Regions from separate parts of the Paenibacillus sp. LjRoot56 genome, predicted to be linked through region 1. Evidence: predicted binding sites of a transcription regulator. Region 1 holds the regulator's gene; the other holds the start of a gene.
What was found. Region 1 encodes CtsR, which represses protease genes until heat stress. Its sites were predicted from a motif close to ATGGTCAATAAAGGTCAAACA; they were not measured.
Positions count from the first base shown of each region.

Region 2: clpP (ATP-dependent Clp endopeptidase proteolytic subunit ClpP) is a predicted target of CtsR. The motif match lies at 1,943-1,963, and genes of this name have one in related genera.

Region 1 is NZ_CAXURV020000001.1:742,997-752,905, reverse strand. Features, by position in the region: gene ACSQ8O_RS03340 (PIN/TRAM domain-containing protein) at 1-366, opposite strand, end outside; gene ACSQ8O_RS03335 (hypothetical protein) at 520-915, shown strand; gene pssA (CDP-diacylglycerol--serine O-phosphatidyltransferase) at 996-1,754, opposite strand; gene disA (DNA integrity scanning diadenylate cyclase DisA) at 1,840-2,919, opposite strand; gene radA (DNA repair protein RadA) at 2,959-4,326, opposite strand; gene clpC (ATP-dependent protease ATP-binding subunit ClpC) at 4,544-6,988, opposite strand; gene ACSQ8O_RS03310 (protein arginine kinase) at 7,059-8,120, opposite strand; gene ACSQ8O_RS03305 (UvrB/UvrC motif-containing protein) at 8,144-8,650, opposite strand; gene ACSQ8O_RS03300 (CtsR family transcriptional regulator) at 8,664-9,125, opposite strand; rRNA gene rrf (5S ribosomal RNA) at 9,409-9,525, opposite strand; rRNA gene ACSQ8O_RS03290 (23S ribosomal RNA) at 9,597-9,909, opposite strand, start outside.
Region 2 is NZ_CAXURV020000009.1:28,264-38,172, forward strand. Features, by position in the region: gene ACSQ8O_RS36495 (stalk domain-containing protein) at 1-1,197, shown strand, start outside; gene clpP (ATP-dependent Clp endopeptidase proteolytic subunit ClpP) at 1,274-1,855, opposite strand; tRNA gene ACSQ8O_RS36505 (tRNA-Arg) at 2,035-2,106, opposite strand; gene ACSQ8O_RS36510 (sugar-binding transcriptional regulator) at 2,371-3,393, shown strand; gene gap (type I glyceraldehyde-3-phosphate dehydrogenase) at 3,475-4,482, shown strand; gene ACSQ8O_RS36520 (phosphoglycerate kinase) at 4,649-5,830, shown strand; gene tpiA (triose-phosphate isomerase) at 5,863-6,615, shown strand; gene gpmI (2,3-bisphosphoglycerate-independent phosphoglycerate mutase) at 6,617-8,155, shown strand; gene eno (phosphopyruvate hydratase) at 8,186-9,478, shown strand; gene ACSQ8O_RS36540 (M50 family metallopeptidase) at 9,579-9,909, shown strand, end outside.

The DNA of each region.
Region 1 (9,909 bases):
GCCCATAACGCCCAATACAGCCGATACAAGGAAAGGCAAGAATGGCCCTGCCCATTTAGCTTGCTCAAGCACAGGAAATAACATGACTGAAACCAATAGCCCAATCACGAGTCCTAATGTACCAGATAGCAAATCCGACACGGGAATATCCGTGACATTGCGCTCGCCTCTCATCAGCAAGTTCATGCCAATGTTAGCTACCCACGCTGAAATCAAAAACATCCCTACTGCACATAAGCTATTAATCCAAAATACTTGTCCTGCTTGACTTGTCACATCCGTCGTTTGTAGGAACGAATCGCTCCACCTATAACCTAAACTGCCACCCATGATAGCTAAAATGATTTGTACCCATTTCTTCATCACAGATTCACCTCCTGCATCAACTTTTTTTGAGCCTTATTACAATTATGTTCCAATTTATGCAACGTTAATCACTTCTTTAGTGGGAAAATTGAAATATTAGAGGGCATCCATTATAATGAAATGGAAGTTACCAACCTACCCGAGGTGGATGGAATGAGCTCCTTGACTTTAAAGCAGTTTCAAGATCAAGTGTCTGAATTGTTACTCCGTCACCGTAGTCTGCTTGATGTCTTATCCAAATTTCAACAGTCAGGCGCAGCTGCCAACCGTTCCGTGGTGAAATCCATTACTGAATGTGGATGTATTCAGGTTCATGCAGCTAAGCAAGAGTATCATCCAGAGATGACCCTGGATGAGGCTAAGGATGTTCTCGGCACCCATGTATCTGGTCACTTATGTGAACAATGCATTGAGGTCGTTAGTAGCGAACTAGGTAGGAATCTCTTCTACATGTCTGCGCTAAGTAACATTCTTGATATTAATTTGGAGCAAGTCGTTGAGAATGAATCAAAGAAATGTACAACACTGGGCCTATTCAACATGTCATGATGATGAAAACAAAAAAAAGCATTTATTTTCTTCCTGAAAATCAGGAGAAAATAAATGCTTTTTATTTCCGAACAATGCGCTTACACGTCAGATTTCACTGAATTCGTGTCATCCACGCCACGTCTTTTGTTCTTTCTGCGAAGATTACGGAGACGGATGAAGTATCCATCAACGTTTTTTTTTAGGCCGTAAAGAGCGTACATCAAAAGCGGCACGAAAATCATTTTGGAAATGGACTCAGGCCATTTAATTGCAATCAAAATCGCTGCTGCAACGATAATTGGCGTAATCCAAATCGCTGCTTTAGGAATACCCGCCTTTTTGAAGTTCGGATATTTCACTGTGCTGACCATTAAGTATGACAATAGAACTGTACTTACAAGAAGCACATAGACGTTAATATCGTTCACGAAAAGAGCTAACGTACAAAGAACACCGCCTGCTGCTGGAATCGGTAAACCGATGAAATAGCCAGGCGTACCGGCAACAACATTGAATCTAGCTAACCGCAGCGCTCCACAGATCGGGAAGATCGCTGTGACAATCCAAGCAAAAGCTGGGCTAATGACGGTAGGATCATTAAATGCAACTACATACATGATGAAAGCAGGAGCGACACCGAAAGAGATCACATCGGATAAGGAGTCTAATTCTTTACCGAACTCACTTTGAGCGTTCAACGCTCTCGCAACACGTCCATCGAGTCCATCCAATAGCATAGCGACAATGACAAGAACGGCAGCGATGCCATGTTCTCCACTGAAGGCTAGGATAATCGATAGTACGCCTAGGAATAAGTTCCCTACTGTAAAGAGACTGGGAATTGACTTTGTTAACATATGTTTTTGTCCACCTCTGGATTTACTATACCCTAAACTTGACTACATGAAACCTTAACAATGATACTTTATGATTGTATCCACTTTAAATATGTCTGTCAATGAACACTTGTTCCTGAATTCTTTTGAGACCTTCCTTAATGGCGCGGGCTCTCACTTCTCCGATTCCGTCAACTTCATCCAATTCCTCGATCGTCGCCATCATCATGTGTGGCAAGTAGCCAAACTTCTCCACTAGATTACCAATAATGATGGATGGTAACCGCGGGATTTTGCCTAAAATGCGGAAGCCACGTGGGGAAACTGGCTCTTCAGCAATCGAATTGGTATGAGAATACCCTAGCAAGCGAATAATTTGCTGGGGCTCTAGCAGCTCATCAGATGACAGACGCTTCAAACCAGCCTGCATCTCCTTGACTCTTTCTTCGGATAATTCTCTTACATAATCTTTTACGAGCAAACGCGCCTCAAGTTCCGCATTGCCAACAAGTTCTTCTAATTGCATGCTAATTAAGCGTCCCTCATTGCCAAGTTCATTAATATATCGATTAATTTCCGCTTTAATGCGTAAAACCATCTCAAATCTGGCAATGACATTGGTAATATCATGCAGGGTTACTAGTTCCTCAAACTCCGAGGCACTCAGATTCGTTAAAGACTGATCCAAAACAACCTTGTACCGCTCCAACGTTTGGATTGCTTGATTCGCTTTGGTGAGGATGACACCGATATCCTTCAACGCATACCTTAAATTACCTTGATAAAGTGTAATGACATTCCGCCGCTGTGAAATGGACACAACTAATTTATTCGTTTGCTTCGCCACACGCTCAGCTGTCCGGTGTCTAATCCCCGTTTCTGACGAAGATATAGAGGAATCCGGGATCAACTGGGTGTTCGCATAAAGGATGCGCTTAATGTCCTCGCTGAGGATAATCGCACCATCCATTTTGGCAAGCTCATACAAATAGTTAGGCGAGAAATCGCAATTGATGGAGAACCCTCCATCTACAATTTCAGTTACCTCAGAACTGAAACCTACAACGATCAGCCCACCTGTTTTGGCGCGTAAGACATTCTCCAAACCATCACGAAATGGTGTACCAGGTGCTACCAGTTGGAGCAATTGGCTCATCACATCTCGTTTCATCTCTTCTTTACTCATCATTTTCCTCCTGAAGGCTTATAGCTTGCAGAACTCACGCTAACCCAGCGCTGCTTTCAATGCCTCAGCCACCGTGTTTACCCCAATAATCTCCATGCCTTTCGGATGTGTCCACCCCTTCAAACTTTTCTCAGGCATAATCACTCTACGGAAACCAAGCTTCTCTGCTTCCTTCACACGTTGATCAATCCGAGATACGCCGCGGACTTCTCCTGTTAAACCGATTTCACCGAACACAACATCAAATGGTTGCGTCGGTTGATCTCGGAAACTGGATGCGATACTAATGGCGATCGCCAAATCCACGGCTGGTTCATCCAGCTTGATTCCACCTGCCACGTTGAGATAAGCATCTTGATTTTGCAAGAACATGCCCATACGTTTCTCTAACACTGCGATAATTAAGGAGAGACGATTGTGATCAACCCCCGTCGCCATCCTTCTCGGAGATGGAAAATTCGTCGAGGAGACGAGTGCTTGAATCTCCACTAAAACGGGACGAGTCCCCTCCATACTTGCAACAACAGCAGAACCAGCCACACCAAGTGGCCTTTCCGATAGAAATAACTCCGATGGGTTGTTAACTTCTACGAGACCAACCTCTTGCATTTCAAAGATACCAATTTCATTTGTTGAGCCAAAACGGTTCTTTACCGCTCTTAACACACGATAGGAATGGTGCCGCTCCCCTTCAAAGTAGAGAACACAATCGACCATATGCTCTAGCATTCTAGGCCCCGCTATTGCCCCTTCCTTCGTCACGTGCCCGACAAGGACCGTTGCAATTCCCTTACCCTTAGCTATTCTCATAAAATGGCCTGTGCATTCTCGAACCTGCGATACGGTTCCAGGCGCCGAAGTGATCGCCGGGTGAAATACCGTTTGGATCGAGTCAATGACGAGAAAGTCAGGATTCGTTTCTTGTATAGCTTCCTCGATAAGTTCGAGGTTCGTCTCACATAATACGTATAGCAGCGGAGATGACGCATTTAAACGATCGGCGCGAAGCTTGGTCTGCTTAATGGACTCTTCTCCTGATATATAAAGGACTTTTTGCTGGGCTTGTGTGAGTTCGAAGGACGTTTGCAGAAGCAAGGTTGATTTCCCGATACCGGGATCTCCACCAACGAGGATAAGTGATCCAGGGACGATACCTCCACCTAGGACCCGATTTAATTCTTTATTGCTTGTGACAACTCTCGGTTCAGAGCTGCTTTCTATATGTATGATGGGGATCGCTTTTTCTTTCGTTTTGGGGATCGAAGATGTCATACCCTGCGTACGAACGACTGTTTCAATTTCTTCCACCATCGTATTCCATGACTGACAACCTGGACATTTACCCATCCATTTCGGTGAATCATAGCCGCATTCTTGACAGCTAAATTTGGTTTTTTGTTTACTCATAGAAGAAGTTGCTCCTTAACATGGGGGATATCCTTTTTGGCTATCCTTACCAATAAAGTTTACCATTTTTATGTTTCTCATGAAAGTGCTGAAACAAAATAAACGACTACACCGTCCAGTTAGGACAGGAGCGTTTATCTAGAAATATTGCTGGCTTAAATAAAAAGCATCTCACCCCACCCTCATCGGATGAAGTGAAATGCTTCTTCACTTTCTCTTATTTCGTTAATGAGACGCCTTCGCCCTTAAGGACAACCAGCTCCCCTTCATTCTCATCAATCGTGAGTGAATCACCTTTGGAAATATTACCTCTCAGCAATTCTTCCGATAGGCGATCTTCGATATGCTTCTGGATCGCTCTGCGTAATGGACGCGCACCGTAGGTTGGATCAAATCCTTCCTTGGCCAGGAACATCTTCGCTTTATCCGTTAACAAGAAATCAACCTCTTGCTCTTTCAGACGCTTGCGCAGATCATCAGCCATTAAGCTAACGATTTGAGCAATGTGTGCTTCATCCAAAGAGTGGAACACGATGATTTCATCAATCCGGTTAAGGAACTCAGGACGGAAGCTTTTCTTCAACTCACCCATAACCTTGTCTTTCATATTCGTATAGTCTCTTCCAGCATCAAGTGCAGCTGTGAAGCCAAGCGAGGAGTTTTTCTTAATCATGTCCGCGCCGACGTTGGAAGTCATAATGATTAGCGTATTACGGAAATCAACGGTACGCCCTTTGGAATCCGTTAAACGACCATCCTCTAACACTTGCAACAGGATGTTGAACACCTCAGGATGTGCTTTCTCGATTTCATCGAGCAGGACAACGGAGTATGGTTTGCGGCGAACTTTCTCAGTTAGCTGACCGCCTTCTTCATAACCCACATAACCTGGAGGCGCCCCTACCAAACGGGAAGTCGAATGCTTCTCCATGTACTCGGACATATCGATACGAACAACGGCGTTGTCATCTCCGAAGAGGGATTCTGCTAGCGCACGTGCAAGCTCGGTTTTACCAACACCCGTTGGTCCTAAGAAAATGAAGGAACCCATCGGACGCTTCGGATCTTTCAGACCTGCTCTTGCGCGGCGGATCGCACGACTCACAGCTTTAACTGCTTCTTCTTGTCCAATGACGCGCTCATGAAGGATATCTTCCATTTTGAGCAAACGGTCGGTTTCTTCCTCAGCAAGCTTGCTGACCGGGATTCCCGTCCAACTCGCTACGATTTGTGCGATATCATCTGGTGTTACTTCTGTATCCAGACGACCTTGTTTCTCTTTCCACTCATTCTTCGTCGAGTCTAGCTCTTCGCGAAGCTTTTGCTCCGTATCACGAAGGCCTGCAGCTTTCTCGAACTCTTGGCTCTGAACCGCTGCATCTTTCTCTTTACGGATGTTTTCTAGCTTGCTTTCAAGCTGCTTCAAGGAAGGTGGTGTCGTGTAAGAACGCAATCTTACTTTGGAACTCGCTTCATCGATCAAATCGATCGCTTTATCCGGTAAGAAACGATCCGTGATGTAACGATCCGACAGCTTAACAGCTTCTTGAATCGCAGCATCGGTGATTTTCACACGGTGATGCGCTTCATAGCGATCACGCAAGCCATACAGAATCTGAACAGCTTCTTCAGGTGATGGTTGATCTACCGTAATCGGTTGGAAACGACGCTCAAGTGCAGCATCTTTCTCAATGTATTTGCGGTACTCATCTAGCGTTGTAGCACCAATACATTGAAGCTCTCCCCTAGCAAGTGCCGGTTTCAGGATGTTAGAAGCATCAATTGCCCCTTCTGCTCCGCCAGCGCCAATCAAGGTGTGAAGCTCATCAATGAACAAGACGATATTGCCCGCTTGACGAATTTCGTCCATGATTTTTTTGAGACGATCTTCGAATTCACCGCGATACTTCGTTCCTGCAACAACAGAACCCATATCCAGCGTCATAACGCGTTTATCTTTTAACGTTTCCGGAATTTCATTGTTAATGATTTTCTGTGCAAGGCCTTCCGCAATCGCTGTTTTACCAACCCCAGGTTCGCCGATGAGTACAGGGTTGTTTTTGGTTCTGCGACTCAATACTTGAATTACACGCTCAATCTCTTTGCTACGGCCGATAACTGGGTCCAAATGTCCTTCTTTGGCATACGCAGTCAGATCTCTTGCCAGACCATCCAATGTAGGCGTGTTCACATTTGGATTGGTACCATGACTAGGTGACACTGTTTCGCTGCTGCCTAGCAGCTGAAGAACTTGTTGACGTGCCTTATTCAAGGAAACACCAAGATTATTAAGAACTCTTGCTGCTACGCCCTCACCCTCACGGATAAGTCCGAGCAAAATATGTTCAGTCCCCACATACGTGTGACCTAATTTTCTCGCTTCATCCATCGAAAGCTCGATCACTTTCTTAGCTCTAGGTGTGTATGCAATGTTGGTCGGCTGTTCTTGTCCTCTGCCAATTAGAGATTCGACTTCATCTTGAATTTTCTCAAGACCTAGGCCGAGCGCAACGAGTGCTTTAGCAGCAATGCCTTCACCTTCACGAATAAGTCCTAGTAAAATGTGCTCTGTTCCAATATTGTTATGTCCTAATCGAACAGCCTCCTCTTGAGCAAGAGAAAGCACCTTCTGCGCACGTTCCGTAAATCTGCCAAACATCATAGCGAACACCTCCAAAAGTAGTATATCTATGGAATTCCTAAAGGATGAATCTTATCTCACTTCTTTTTTCTTATACCCTGCCAAACTTCTCGCGAATCAGTTCCGCCCGTCTCATATCTCGCTCTTCCGCATTTAGCTTCTCGCCCGCATATTGCTGAAGAAAACCAGGTTGCGTCATGACCAGTAGTTCATTGAGAACATGAGAGGATACATTGTTGATGATACCCACGTCAATACCCAGTCTTACATCTGACAACCGCTGTGCCGCTTCCTTAGAGTCCATAATCCCCGCATAGGATAGAATACCAAGGGACCGATTCACACGATCAATAATCCGCATTCTAGACTCTTGTAATAGCTTATGTCTGGCGGCGCGTTCATGCTCTATAATTTGCCTGGCCACACTATATAAATTATCAATGATCTCTTCTTCCGATTGACCTAACGTAATTTGATTAGAGATTTGGAATAGATTACCTAAAGCTTCGCTACCTTCCCCATATAATCCTCTAACCGTCAACCCAACTTGTGTAACTGCGGATAAAATACGATTAATTTGCTGACTAAGCACTAGCGCAGGAAGGTGCATCATAACCGAAGCACGAATCCCTGTGCCCACATTAGTCGGGCAGCTCGTGAGGTAGCCTCTTTTTTCATCGTATCCGTAATCCATCTGTGTTTCAAAAATATCATCAATCTGGTTGGCCAGATCCCAAACCTCTTTAATCTGGAAACCAGGACATAAACATTGTATGCGAAGATGATCCTCTTCATTGATCATGATACTGATTGATTCATTATCGCTTAAAATAACGGCCCCATTCCTGGATTCGTTAGCTAGATTAGGACTTATTAAATGTTTCTCCACTAGCACCATTCGCTCGAGCTCATTCAGCTCCGCGAGTGGAATGAGCGAGAAGTTGCTTATCGTCTCCAACTCTTCATTCTCAAGAACACCAGATAACTGTTCCAGCACTTCCTGTGATTGTTGATTGGTCGCGAGCATAGGATATGGATAATCTCTCAGGTTACGAGCAATACGGATCCGACTGCTTATGACAATATCCGACTCTGGTCCCTCACCTTTCATCCATTCACTCAAAGCATCTCCTGTAAACCGCTGTAATGTCACTGGATTCACACTCCCTTACAAACTTACATACCCGCAATTTTCTTCTCAATCTCACGAATTTGGTCACGTATCTGGGCAGCCTGCTCGAACTCTTCGCTCTCGATACAGGTCATCATATCTTTCTTCAAAAGATCGATTTCACGTTTGCTTTGAATAATACCGCCACTTCGCTTGGGAACTTTCCCTACATGCACGATATTCCCATGAACTCGCTTGAAAAGAGGATCAAGTTTGACCGAAAAGCTTTGATAACAGGACCCACAACCAAACCGACCTAATTTACTGAATTGCGAGTACGTAAGACCGCAGTTATCACAGCGGATAGCCTGAGACTTCGCCGCGGACAATGGTTCAAAATCAAGTAAACCTGAAAGTAAATTGTGAATCGAAAAGCCGTTCGACGTTCCTGGAATCATCTCGCCCTTCTCGCGGGCACAATTCTCACAAATGTGGAACTCGTTCTTGTCTCCATTCACAATCTTCGTGAAGTGAAGAGTCGCCGGTCGTTTCCCGCATTCCTGACAAACCATTCCATCTGCCTCCTTATCTGCTAAGCAAGGATATCAGCATTGCTTTGAGAATCTTAGCCCGAATTTCATCGCGCAGCGGGAGTTTAAAGGTCAATACATCTCTGGATATCGCTGCCCGAATCAGGTTAGCTTCTCTGGTGGAAATATAATGCCCCTCTTGCAATTGATAAATGAGCCCCTCTGAGGTGACTTGATCAATGTGGGTATGAATCGTACGGAAAATGTGATCTAGAATAGATCCATGACTCTTGAGCTCGATCTTCTGAATCCGAATATAACCGCCACCACCGCGTTTGCTCTCCACCACATAGCCTTTTTCCAAGGTGAACCTTGTACTAATGACATAATTGATTTGAGAGGGCACGCATTGAAACTGGTCCGCCAAATCGTTCCGTTGAATCTCGATAGCCCCTTCCGTACTTTGTTGCAAGACATGCTTCAAATACTGTTCAATAATTTCTGATACATTGCGCATCAATTCGGCCTCCCAGATTTCTAGAAGTAAATTGACTTTGACTTTCTTTGACCTTAACTAAATTATAATCATTTCCTTTCTTTTTGACAAGTACTGCTCTAAAAAGTCTCTCCCTACAAATCCGATAGCCATATGTGAACCTTACTATTGTTGACCTTACCTAGGGATTTATTCGATGTATAAATAAGAAAAGCGGCTATTTCCTTTCTTTTAACAGAATTAGGAGCACATATAAACACAAAAAAACCTTCCTGAGATTTCTCTCAAAAAGGTTTCATCTTCTGCTTGGCAACGTTCTACTCTCCCAGAACCCTGCGGTTCAAGTACCATCGACGCTGGAAGGCTTAACGGTCGTGTTCGAGATGGGAACGCGTGGATCCCTTCCGCCATCATCACCAAACAGTCAAAGCGTTTGTTTGCGCCTTGAAAACTAGATACGAAACTTCAACGTAAAGTACTTACTTAGGAATTTTGGTTAAGCCCTCGACCGATTAGTATTCGTCAGCTGCATACGTTGCCGCACTTCCACCTCGAACCTATCAACCTCGTCGTCTACAAGGGGTCTTACATACTGGGAAATCTCATCTTGAGGGGGGCTTCGCGCTTAGATGCTTTCAGCGCTTATCCCCTCCGTACATAGCTACCCAGCGATGCCTCTGGCGAGACAACTGGTACACCAGCGGTACGTCCATCCCGGTCCTCTCGTACTAAGGACAGCTCCTCTCAAATTTCCTACGCCCGCGACAGATAGGGACCGAACTGTCTCACGACGTTCTGAACCCAG
Region 2 (9,909 bases), on a different contig from region 1:
GTTAAGTATTTGGATTTGAGTTATGATCCAGATGCAGAGGGTATCGTATCTTTCGATTGGACAGGTAAACAAGAGGCGTTCTTCAAAGCTGGCCAATATCCAGTAACCTTAACGGTTAAGGATGGTCATGGGCATGTGAGTAAATTATTCAAAAGCTTTGTGACTGTTGTAAATGAACCGTATTTGTCAGAAGTCGAGTACCCGATTTATATGAAGCCGGTTGGTGGTTTTATTAAAACGAACTGGACAACGATCTGGTCACATTTTAACGAGTTACCGCTGCTTCCGAAAGACGTGAAAGAAGTACAAGGACGTACGCTGCTTGTTAGCGACAGTCCAGAAGAATTTACGTCAAGCGGTATTTTGTATCAAGACAATATTAATGGTAAAGCGCGCTTATACGCAGATCATATCAATGGCACGCAACAGAAGATGACGTTTGCCATCTTTGCAACAAACAACACGGATAAGCCGATTACAATCAAAACGACAAATAAAGGCGAAGTCTACCCTTCTGTTTATGCGAATTTGATCGGCAGCGAAGCTTCGGTTGATTTCCTTCTAAACAACGTTTACACGGATACAATGACGGTTCCGCCTAAAGCAAGCTATGTATACGCCAAATTACCAGATTTCTATCCAGGTCAAGGTGTAAATTTGTTCTATGATGTCGAAACGGATGGCGAACTTCAAATGTCCTTTATCGCAACGGAAAAGATGCTGACACCAACGATCGTGAAGGAGTTGCCTCTACTCGCCTTTAATGGTCATGTTCGCGGTACTTTCCCCGTTTCCGAGATTGAATGGAAAATTGATGCTACGAGCTTTACGAAAGCCTCCAGATTAACGATCGGAGATAATAAGACGGATCCATTCGTCAAAGGCTACGACGTAATGCGTAAGCAAGTCGTAGAGAATGGTGGTAATTACGGCGTCGTCTATAAAATCCATGCCGATAAGCCGCGCAAAATGGCTGTCATGATCATGGCAAGAGGCGGCGTGTTCAAGGGACCGTTTAAAATCAACGGTGAAATCATTCCTGTTCCGTATTCCGGTGTCATTACGGCATTTGATGGCTTGGAAGTGCTGGCACGTACCACGGGCACGGAAGATGCGTTAGATATCGAGTTTACGCCTCCAGCGGGCTCAGCGTTCCCAATTGATTTGATCTTTTACCCATTGGAAGATTTGAAATAAATCCAATAAAAAAACCAGCCAGTCTTCGTTAGCTCAAATGAGCGAATGAAGATCTGGCTGGTTTTTTATTTATGAATTAGACGCGCTCGATGACTTTATCGATGAGTCCGTATTCGGCTGCTTCTTTAGCACTCATGAAGTTATCACGGTCCGTATCCTTCTCAATACGCTCGAACGTTTGTCCCGTGCGCTCTGCTAGGATCGTGTTCAGGTTATCTCTCATTTTCAAAATACGCTTAGCGCGAATTTCGATATCAGAGGCTTGACCTTCTGCGCCGCCAAGTGGTTGGTGAATCATGACTTCGCTGTTCGGAAGCGCATAACGCTTGCCTTTGGCACCGGCAGTGAGCAAGAATGCACCCATGGAAGCGGCCATGCCTACACAGATCGTGGATACGTCTGGTTTGATGAACTGCATCGTGTCGAAGATCGCCATACCAGCTGTGATGGAGCCGCCGGGGCTGTTAATGTAAAGCGAGATATCTTTATCAGGATCTTGTGCGGCCAAGAAGAGCAACTGAGCAATGATGGAATTCGCCACAACATCGTTGACACCCGTGCCTAAGAATATAATGCGGTCCTTCAGCAAGCGAGAGTAGATGTCATATCCTCTTTCACCGCGCGCGTCTTGTTCGACGACCATAGGAATAAAACTCATGAGAATGACCTCCTTGGGGTTGGGTTACCTACTATTGGGTACATACTATTTACAGTATCTACAAGTATGATAACGAAAAAACGTCTGAAGGTCAAGAAAGGTCAAACTAAACACAAAAAAAATCAGCTTCAGAGCTGATTTGGCGATTAAACCTTAACTCATGTAGCTGATTTGTTGGACGCGCCCGAAAGGAATCGAACCTTTATCTCAGGCTTCGGAGGCCTACGTCATATCCATTGGACCACGGGCGCATAGTTTAGAAAAAGTGAAGCAAGGGTTATTATAAGTCAGCTTTCCATAAAAAGCAAGATGGTAAGCCCTTACAGGTCTATTTGGAGAAAAATGTTTGAACAAATGTTGAATGTTGCGAAGGAAATGGTTATAATAAGAACTGTAAACGAGAAATGAAATACGTAATTATGCAAGGAACTTTTTTTTCACCCGGGTGGGACACAAAATGTATACCTGGGACAAAAAACGTCCTACATTGGATCGGGAGCGTTGGAAGTCGTCCTATGAGAGAGATTCTAGACATTCAAAAACAGCTCATGCCTGATCTTATGGACATCATGAAGAAACGCTACTCGATTCTGCAGCACATCTTGGTTTCCGGTGTTGTCGGACGAAGGACGTTAGCGTCCTCACTCGATATGACGGAGCGCGTACTTCGCGGTGAAGTCGATTTCCTGAAGGAGCTAGGGCTTCTGGAATCGGACGCAAGTGGTATGCAGATCAGCGAATCTGGTCGTCAGCTGCTGGAAGACATGCAGCCGATCATTAAGATGGCGTTTGGCTTAACAGATCTGGAAGATAGCATTGCCAAAGCTTTTCGCATCTCCAATGTGATTATCGTACCTGGGGATTCCGACACTTCCGTATTTACGAAGAAAGAGCTTGGACGCGCTGGCGCTGCCGCCTTACGTAAATATGTTGCCAAAGATGATATCATCGCGGTAACAGGTGGGTCGACAATGGCTCAGATCGCTAATAACCTAGCTATCTCGTCTTCTATGAAAGGTAGTTGGTTCGTCCCTGCACGTGGAGGACTTGGTGAAAGTGTGGATATGCAAGCGAACACGATTGCTTCCATTATGGCCAAGAAAACAGGTGGGAAATACAGGTTGCTGCATGTTCCGGATCATCTTGGGGAAGAAGCGTATCAATCGCTGATTCAAGATCCACAGATTCAGGAAGTTGTAAACGCGGTGCGCAGTTGTCGCATTGTTGTACATGGTATCGGAGATGCTATGGTCATGGCACGCAGACGTAAAGTAGATAGTGATACTACGAGCAGTCTGAGAGCTGATGGTGCACTTGCTGAAGCGCTTGGTTATTATTTTGACCGCCAAGGAAATGTGGTTCATAAGATGCCGACAGTCGGACTTCGACTGGAAGATCTGCATCGTGTTGAAGTTGTGATTGGTGTTGCTGGTGGGAAGAGCAAAGGGGAAGCGATCGCTTCTGTACTAAGACATGGGCAAGAAGATGTACTTGTAACAGATGAAGCAGCTGCCTTAGAAATCATGAAGCATGTATAGCTGAAGTTGCCATCATAACGTATGCCATTCATGGCTGCGTTTTGAAATATAATATTTATGTAATCTTAGGAGGAAATGACTATGACAACAAAAGTAGGTATTAACGGTTTCGGACGTATTGGTCGTAACGTATTCCGCGCAGCATTGAACAACCCAGATGTACAAATCGTAGCAGTTAACGATTTGACAGACGTTAAAACATTGGCTCACTTGCTTAAATATGACACTACTCACGGTAAACTAGACGCTACAGTTGAAGCTGGCGAAGGCGAATTGATCGTTAACGGTCGTTCCATCAAAGTTTTTGCTGAGCGTAACCCTGGGGATCTGCCATGGGCATCTGTAGGCGCTGAAATCGTAATTGAATCCACTGGTATTTTCACAGCGAAAGAAAAAGCAGAACTTCACTTGAAAGGTGGAGCTAAGAAAGTTATCATTTCCGCTCCAGCTTCCGACGAAGATATCACAATCGTACTTGGTGTTAACGAAGACAAATACGATCCAGCTGCACACACAATCATCTCCAACGCTTCTTGTACAACAAACTGTCTAGCTCCTTTCGCGAAAGTTATCAACGATAGCTTCGGAATCGTAAAAGGTATGATGACAACTGTTCACTCTTACACAAATGACCAATCCGTACTTGACGTTCCACATAAAGACCTTCGTCGTGCTCGTGCAGCAGCTGAGAACATCATTCCTTCCAGCACTGGCGCAGCTAAAGCAATCGGTCTAGTTCTTCCTGAGCTTAAAGGCAAATTGAACGGTATGGCTATGCGTGTTCCTACACCTAACGTATCCGTAACTGATTTGGTTGTTGAGCTTAAAGTTAACGTAACAGTTGACGAAGTAAACGCAGCTTTGAAACAAGCTTCCGAAGGCCCTCTTAAAGGCATTCTTAACTACACAGAAGATGCACTTGTATCCAGCGACTTCAATGGTGACCCAGCTTCCTCAACAATCGATGCATTGTCCACTATGGTAGTTGGCGACAACATGTTGAAAGTTGTTTCCTGGTACGATAACGAGTGGGGTTACTCCAACCGCGTTGTTGACTTGGTAGCTTTCATCGCGAAAAAAGGTCTGTAATTTCATAATTCATCAACTGGAAAACCACATGAAGGGGAGAAGCGATTCTCCTCTTTATGTGCGATTTACACATAGAAAAAAGATAGAATCGGAAGAGAACCATACACGCTCAGGGCTATGCTTACGAAGTCAGTTTTCTGACGAAAACCTTTAGGAGGCTTTTACGATGAATAAGAAAAGTGTTCGCGATGTTGAAGTAGCTGGTAAAAGAGTATTTGTTCGCGTTGATTTCAACGTGCCTGTAGAAAACGGACAAATCACTGACGATACACGTATCAGAGAAACGCTTCCTACGATTAAATTCTTAGTTGAGCAAGGCGCTAAAGTAATTCTTGCTGCGCATTTTGGTCGTCCAAACGGACAAGTGGTCGAAGAGCTTCGTTTAACACCAGTTGCAGCAAAATTGGCTGAGCTTCTGGGTCAAAACGTGATCAAAGCGGATCAATCCGTTGGTGAAATCGTGAAAGCACAAGTCGATGCGCTTGAAAATGGCGACGTTCTTTTGCTTGAAAACGTTCGTTTCAACGAAGGTGAAGAGAAGAATGATCCAGAGCTTGCAAAAGCTTTCGCTGATCTAGCTGACCTGTTCGTGAATGATGCTTTCGGTGCTGCTCACCGTGCACATGCTTCGACTTCAGGTATTGCAGCTTACATCCCAGCTGTTTCCGGTCTTTTGATGGAGAAAGAGCTTGATGTTCTAGGCAAAGCGCTGAACAACCCAGAGCGTCCTTTCACAGCTATCGTTGGCGGATCCAAAGTTAAAGACAAAATTGCAGTCATTGAGAACCTTCTGAACATTGCAGACAACGTCTTGATTGGCGGCGGTCTTTCCTATACATTCTTGAAAGCACAAGGCTATGAAATCGGTAAATCACTTCTGGACAATTCGAAACTTGATTTAGCGCTTAGCTTTATTGCAAAAGCAAAAGAAAAAGGTGTAAACTTCTTGCTTCCGGTGGATATCGTTGTTGCTGATAAATTCGGCGCAGATGCTAACGTGCAAATCGTTGACATCGACAGCATCCCTGCTGATTGGGAAGGCATTGACATCGGACCGAAAACACGTGAAATGTATGCAGACGTTATCGCGAAGTCCAAACTAGTTGTTTGGAACGGACCGATGGGCGTATTCGAAATCGAGCCTTTCTCCCACGGTACACGTGCAGTAGCACAAGCGTGTGCAGACACTGAAGGTTACACAGTAATCGGTGGTGGCGATTCCGCTGCTGCAACGGAGAAATTCCATTTGGCTGAGCAAATGAACCACATGTCCACAGGCGGCGGCGCTTCCTTGGAGTTCATGGAAGGTAAAGCATTGCCAGGCGTAGTAGCACTTAACGACAAATAAGAAATTATTTTTCATAAAAGGAGCCCTAATTCATGAGTAGAACACCGATTATTGCGGGTAACTGGAAAATGTTCAAAACCGTTTCTGAAGCAATCAGCTTCGTGAACGAAGTAAAAGGCAGCACAGTTGAAGGCGTGGAGAGCGTTATTTGCTCCCCTTTCACAAACCTTCCTGCTCTTGTTGAAGCTACAAAAGGTACGGACGTTCACGTTGGCGCACAAAACCTTCACTTTGAAGATAACGGCGCATTCACAGGTGAAATCAGCGGTGTGATGCTGAAAGATCTTGGCGTTGAATATGTCATCATCGGTCACTCCGAGCGTAGAGCTTACTTCGCTGAGTCTGACGAAATCGTGAATAAGAAAGTCGTTGCGGCTTTCAAACACGGCTTGAAACCAATTCTTTGCGTAGGTGAGAAGTTGGAAGAGCGTGAAGTGGGTCAAACGAAAGACGTTTGTAAAGTACAAACAGAAGCAGCTTTTGCTGGTCTAAGTGCAGAGCAAGCAGCACAAGTCGTTATTGCTTATGAGCCAATCTGGGCAATCGGTACAGGTAAATCTTCCACAGCTGAAGATGCACAAGACGTGATCGGTTACATCCGTACATTGGTTAGCGGTCTTTATGGCGCAGCAGTTGCAGATGTTGTTCGTATCCAATACGGTGGCAGCGTGAAGCCAAACAACATTGCTGAGTACATGGCACAGCCTGACATCGACGGCGCACTTGTAGGTGGAGCGAGCCTTGAGTCCGCTTCCTACATCCAACTCGTCCAGGGGGCGAAGTAACATGTCCAGACCGAAACCGGTAGCACTCATCATTCTCGATGGCTTCGGACTCCGCTCGGAAGAGCAGGGGAATGCGGTTGCTCATGCCAAAAAGCCTAACTACGACCGTTACTGGTCTACGTTTCCTCATACAACCCTCACTGCTTGCGGTGAGGCTGTAGGTTTGCCAGAAGGCCAGATGGGGAATTCTGAAGTAGGACACCTGAACATCGGCGCAGGCCGTGTGGTTTATCAGGATCTGACGCGGATTTCGAAATCGATTCGTGATGGTGAATTTTACGACAATGAAACGATTGTAGGCGCAATTCGTCATGCCAAAGAAAACGGCAAGAAGCTTCACCTGTACGGTTTGCTTTCTGACGGCGGTGTACACAGTCACATCCAGCATTTATTTGCTCTTCTAGACTTAGCGAAAAAAGAAGAGTTCCATGAAGTTTACATCCACGCCTTCCTAGACGGCCGCGACGTTGCTCCGGATTCGGCGAAGGGGTACATGGAAGAGCTTCTAAACAAAATTAAAGAAGTCGGTGTAGGCAAAATTGCGACCGTTCAAGGCCGCTACTATGCAATGGACCGCGACAAACGCTGGGAGCGTACGGAGAAATCCTACCGCGCCATGGTGTACGGCGAAGGCCCAACCTACACGGATCCGATGAAAGCGATCGTTGAATCCTACGAGAAATCCGTCTATGACGAGTTCGTTATGCCAACGGTTATCGTTGGTAACGATGGTAAGCCAGTAGGACTTGTAGAATCAGGCGATGCCGTAATCTTCTTTAACTTCCGTCCAGACCGCGCGATTCAGCTTTCACAAGTCTTCACGAATGAAGACTTCCGTGGCTTTGACCGTGGTCCTAAAGTGGCTAAAAACCTCTACTACGTCTGTCTGACGTTGTTCAGCGAGTCCGTAGACGGTTTCGTAGCGTACAAACCGAAAAATCTCGATAACACGCTTGGCGAAGTACTGGCTCAGAACGGTCTGAAACAGCTTCGTGCAGCGGAAACTGAGAAATATCCACACGTAACTTTCTTCTTCAGCGGTGGTCGTGATGCTGAACTACCAGGCGAAACTCGCTTGTTGATTCCTTCACCGAAAGTTGCGACGTATGATTTGCAACCGGAAATGAGCGCTTATGAATTAGCGGATGCAGTGGTTAAAGAAGTAGAAGCGGAGCGTCATGATGTCATCATCTTGAACTTTGCTAACCCTGACATGGTCGGTCACTCTGGATTGCTTGAGCCAACGGTAAAAGCGATCGAAGCGACAGACGATTGTCTTGGTAAAGTAGTCGAAGCAATTCTAGCTAAAGGCGGCGTAGTCTGCATCACAGCGGATCACGGAAATGCCGATGTCGTTACGAATGCAGACGGCTCACGCAACACAGCACATACAACGAATCCTGTGCCTTTTATTGTGACGGACAAATCTGTTACACTAAGAGATGGCGGAATTTTGGCAGATATTGCACCAACCATGTTAGACTTCTTAGAAGTGAAACTTCCAGAAGAAATGACTGGTGTAACAATTCTAAAAAAATAATTTATATTATTGAAGGAGTGTTTTATCACAATGACAATTATTTCTGATGTTTACGCACGCGAAGTATTGGATTCCCGCGGTAACCCAACGGTTGAAGTAGAAGTATACCTAGAGTCCGGCGCTTTCGGCCGTGCTATCGTCCCTTCAGGCGCTTCCACAGGCGCATACGAGGCTGTTGAGCTTCGTGATGGTGACAAAGGTCGTTACCTGGGTAAAGGCGTTCTAAAAGCTGTTGAGAACGTAAATGAAATCATCGCTCCTGAAATCATCGGTCTAGACGCTCTTGATCAAGTTGGCATTGACAACAAAATGATCGAGCTTGATGGTACTCCTAACAAAGCTAAATTGGGAGCTAACGCAATTCTAGCTGTTTCCATGGCTGTTGCTCGCGCGGCTGCTGACGCTTTGGACGTGCCATTGTACGTTTACCTTGGTGGATTCAACGCCAAAACTCTTCCAGTTCCAATGATGAACATCATCAACGGTGGGGCACATGCCGACAACAACGTTGACGTTCAAGAGTTCATGGTTCTGCCAGTTGGCGCTCCAACTTTCAAAGAAGCTCTTCGCATCGGCGCTGAGATTTTCCATAGCTTGAAATCCGTATTGAAAGAAAAAGGCCTTAACACAGCAGTTGGCGACGAAGGCGGATTCGCTCCAAACTTCAAATCCAACGAAGAAGCGATCACTACAATCCTTACAGCTATCGAAAACGCTGGTTACAAACCAGGTGTTGACGTATTCTTGGGTATGGACGTTGCTTCCACTGAGTTCTTCAAAGATGGTAAATATCACCTTGAAGGCGAAGGCAAATCCTTCACATCCGCTGAGTGGGTTGACTTCTTGGCTGCATGGGTTGATAAGTACCCAATCATCACTGTTGAAGATGGTTGCTCCGAAGACGATTGGGAAGGTTGGAAATTGCTTACTGAGAAATTGGGTAACAAAATTCAACTCGTTGGTGACGATCTGTTCGTTACAAACACTGAGCGTCTATCCCGCGGAATCGAAGAAAACATCGGTAACTCCATCTTGGTTAAAGTTAACCAAATCGGTACGCTTACTGAAACTTTCGATGCAATCGAAATGGCAAAACGCGCTGGTTACACAGCAGTAATCTCCCACCGTTCCGGTGAGAGCGAAGACAGCACAATCGCTGACATTGCTGTTGCTACGAACGCTGGTCAAATCAAAACAGGTGCTCCGTCCCGTACGGACCGTGTAGCGAAATACAACCAACTTCTTCGTATCGAAGACGAGTTGTTCACTGTAGCTCAATACGCTGGTAAAAAAGCATTCTACAACTTGAGAAACTTCAAGTAATTAGATCCGTATGTAATTATATGGCGGGCAGGTGGCTTACACCTGCCCGTTTTGGCGTATAATGGGGGTAAAGTCGTCTGATGCAATGGAGGTTATGCTTTTGAGCAATTGGGTAAAAACGATCCTGTTCCTAATAGGCTCCGCGGTGCTCACGCACTGGATTCCTTCCTCATTTTTTCGAAACCTGGACACGATGGTACATGAGTTCGGTCATGCAGTTGCAACACTTGCGTTGTCCGGCAAGGTCATGTACATCGAGCTGTACAGGGACCACAGCGGCGTCACCTACTCGTCCATGACCAAGTCATGGGCTGTCATCCCAGTCTCGCTGGCGGGATATATGACCGCCTCGCTGTTTGCTTGGTTTTTGTTCTCGGCTTACGCTAGAGGCAAGCAGAAGCTGGGATTGCAGGTAATGACGGCGCTGTCTG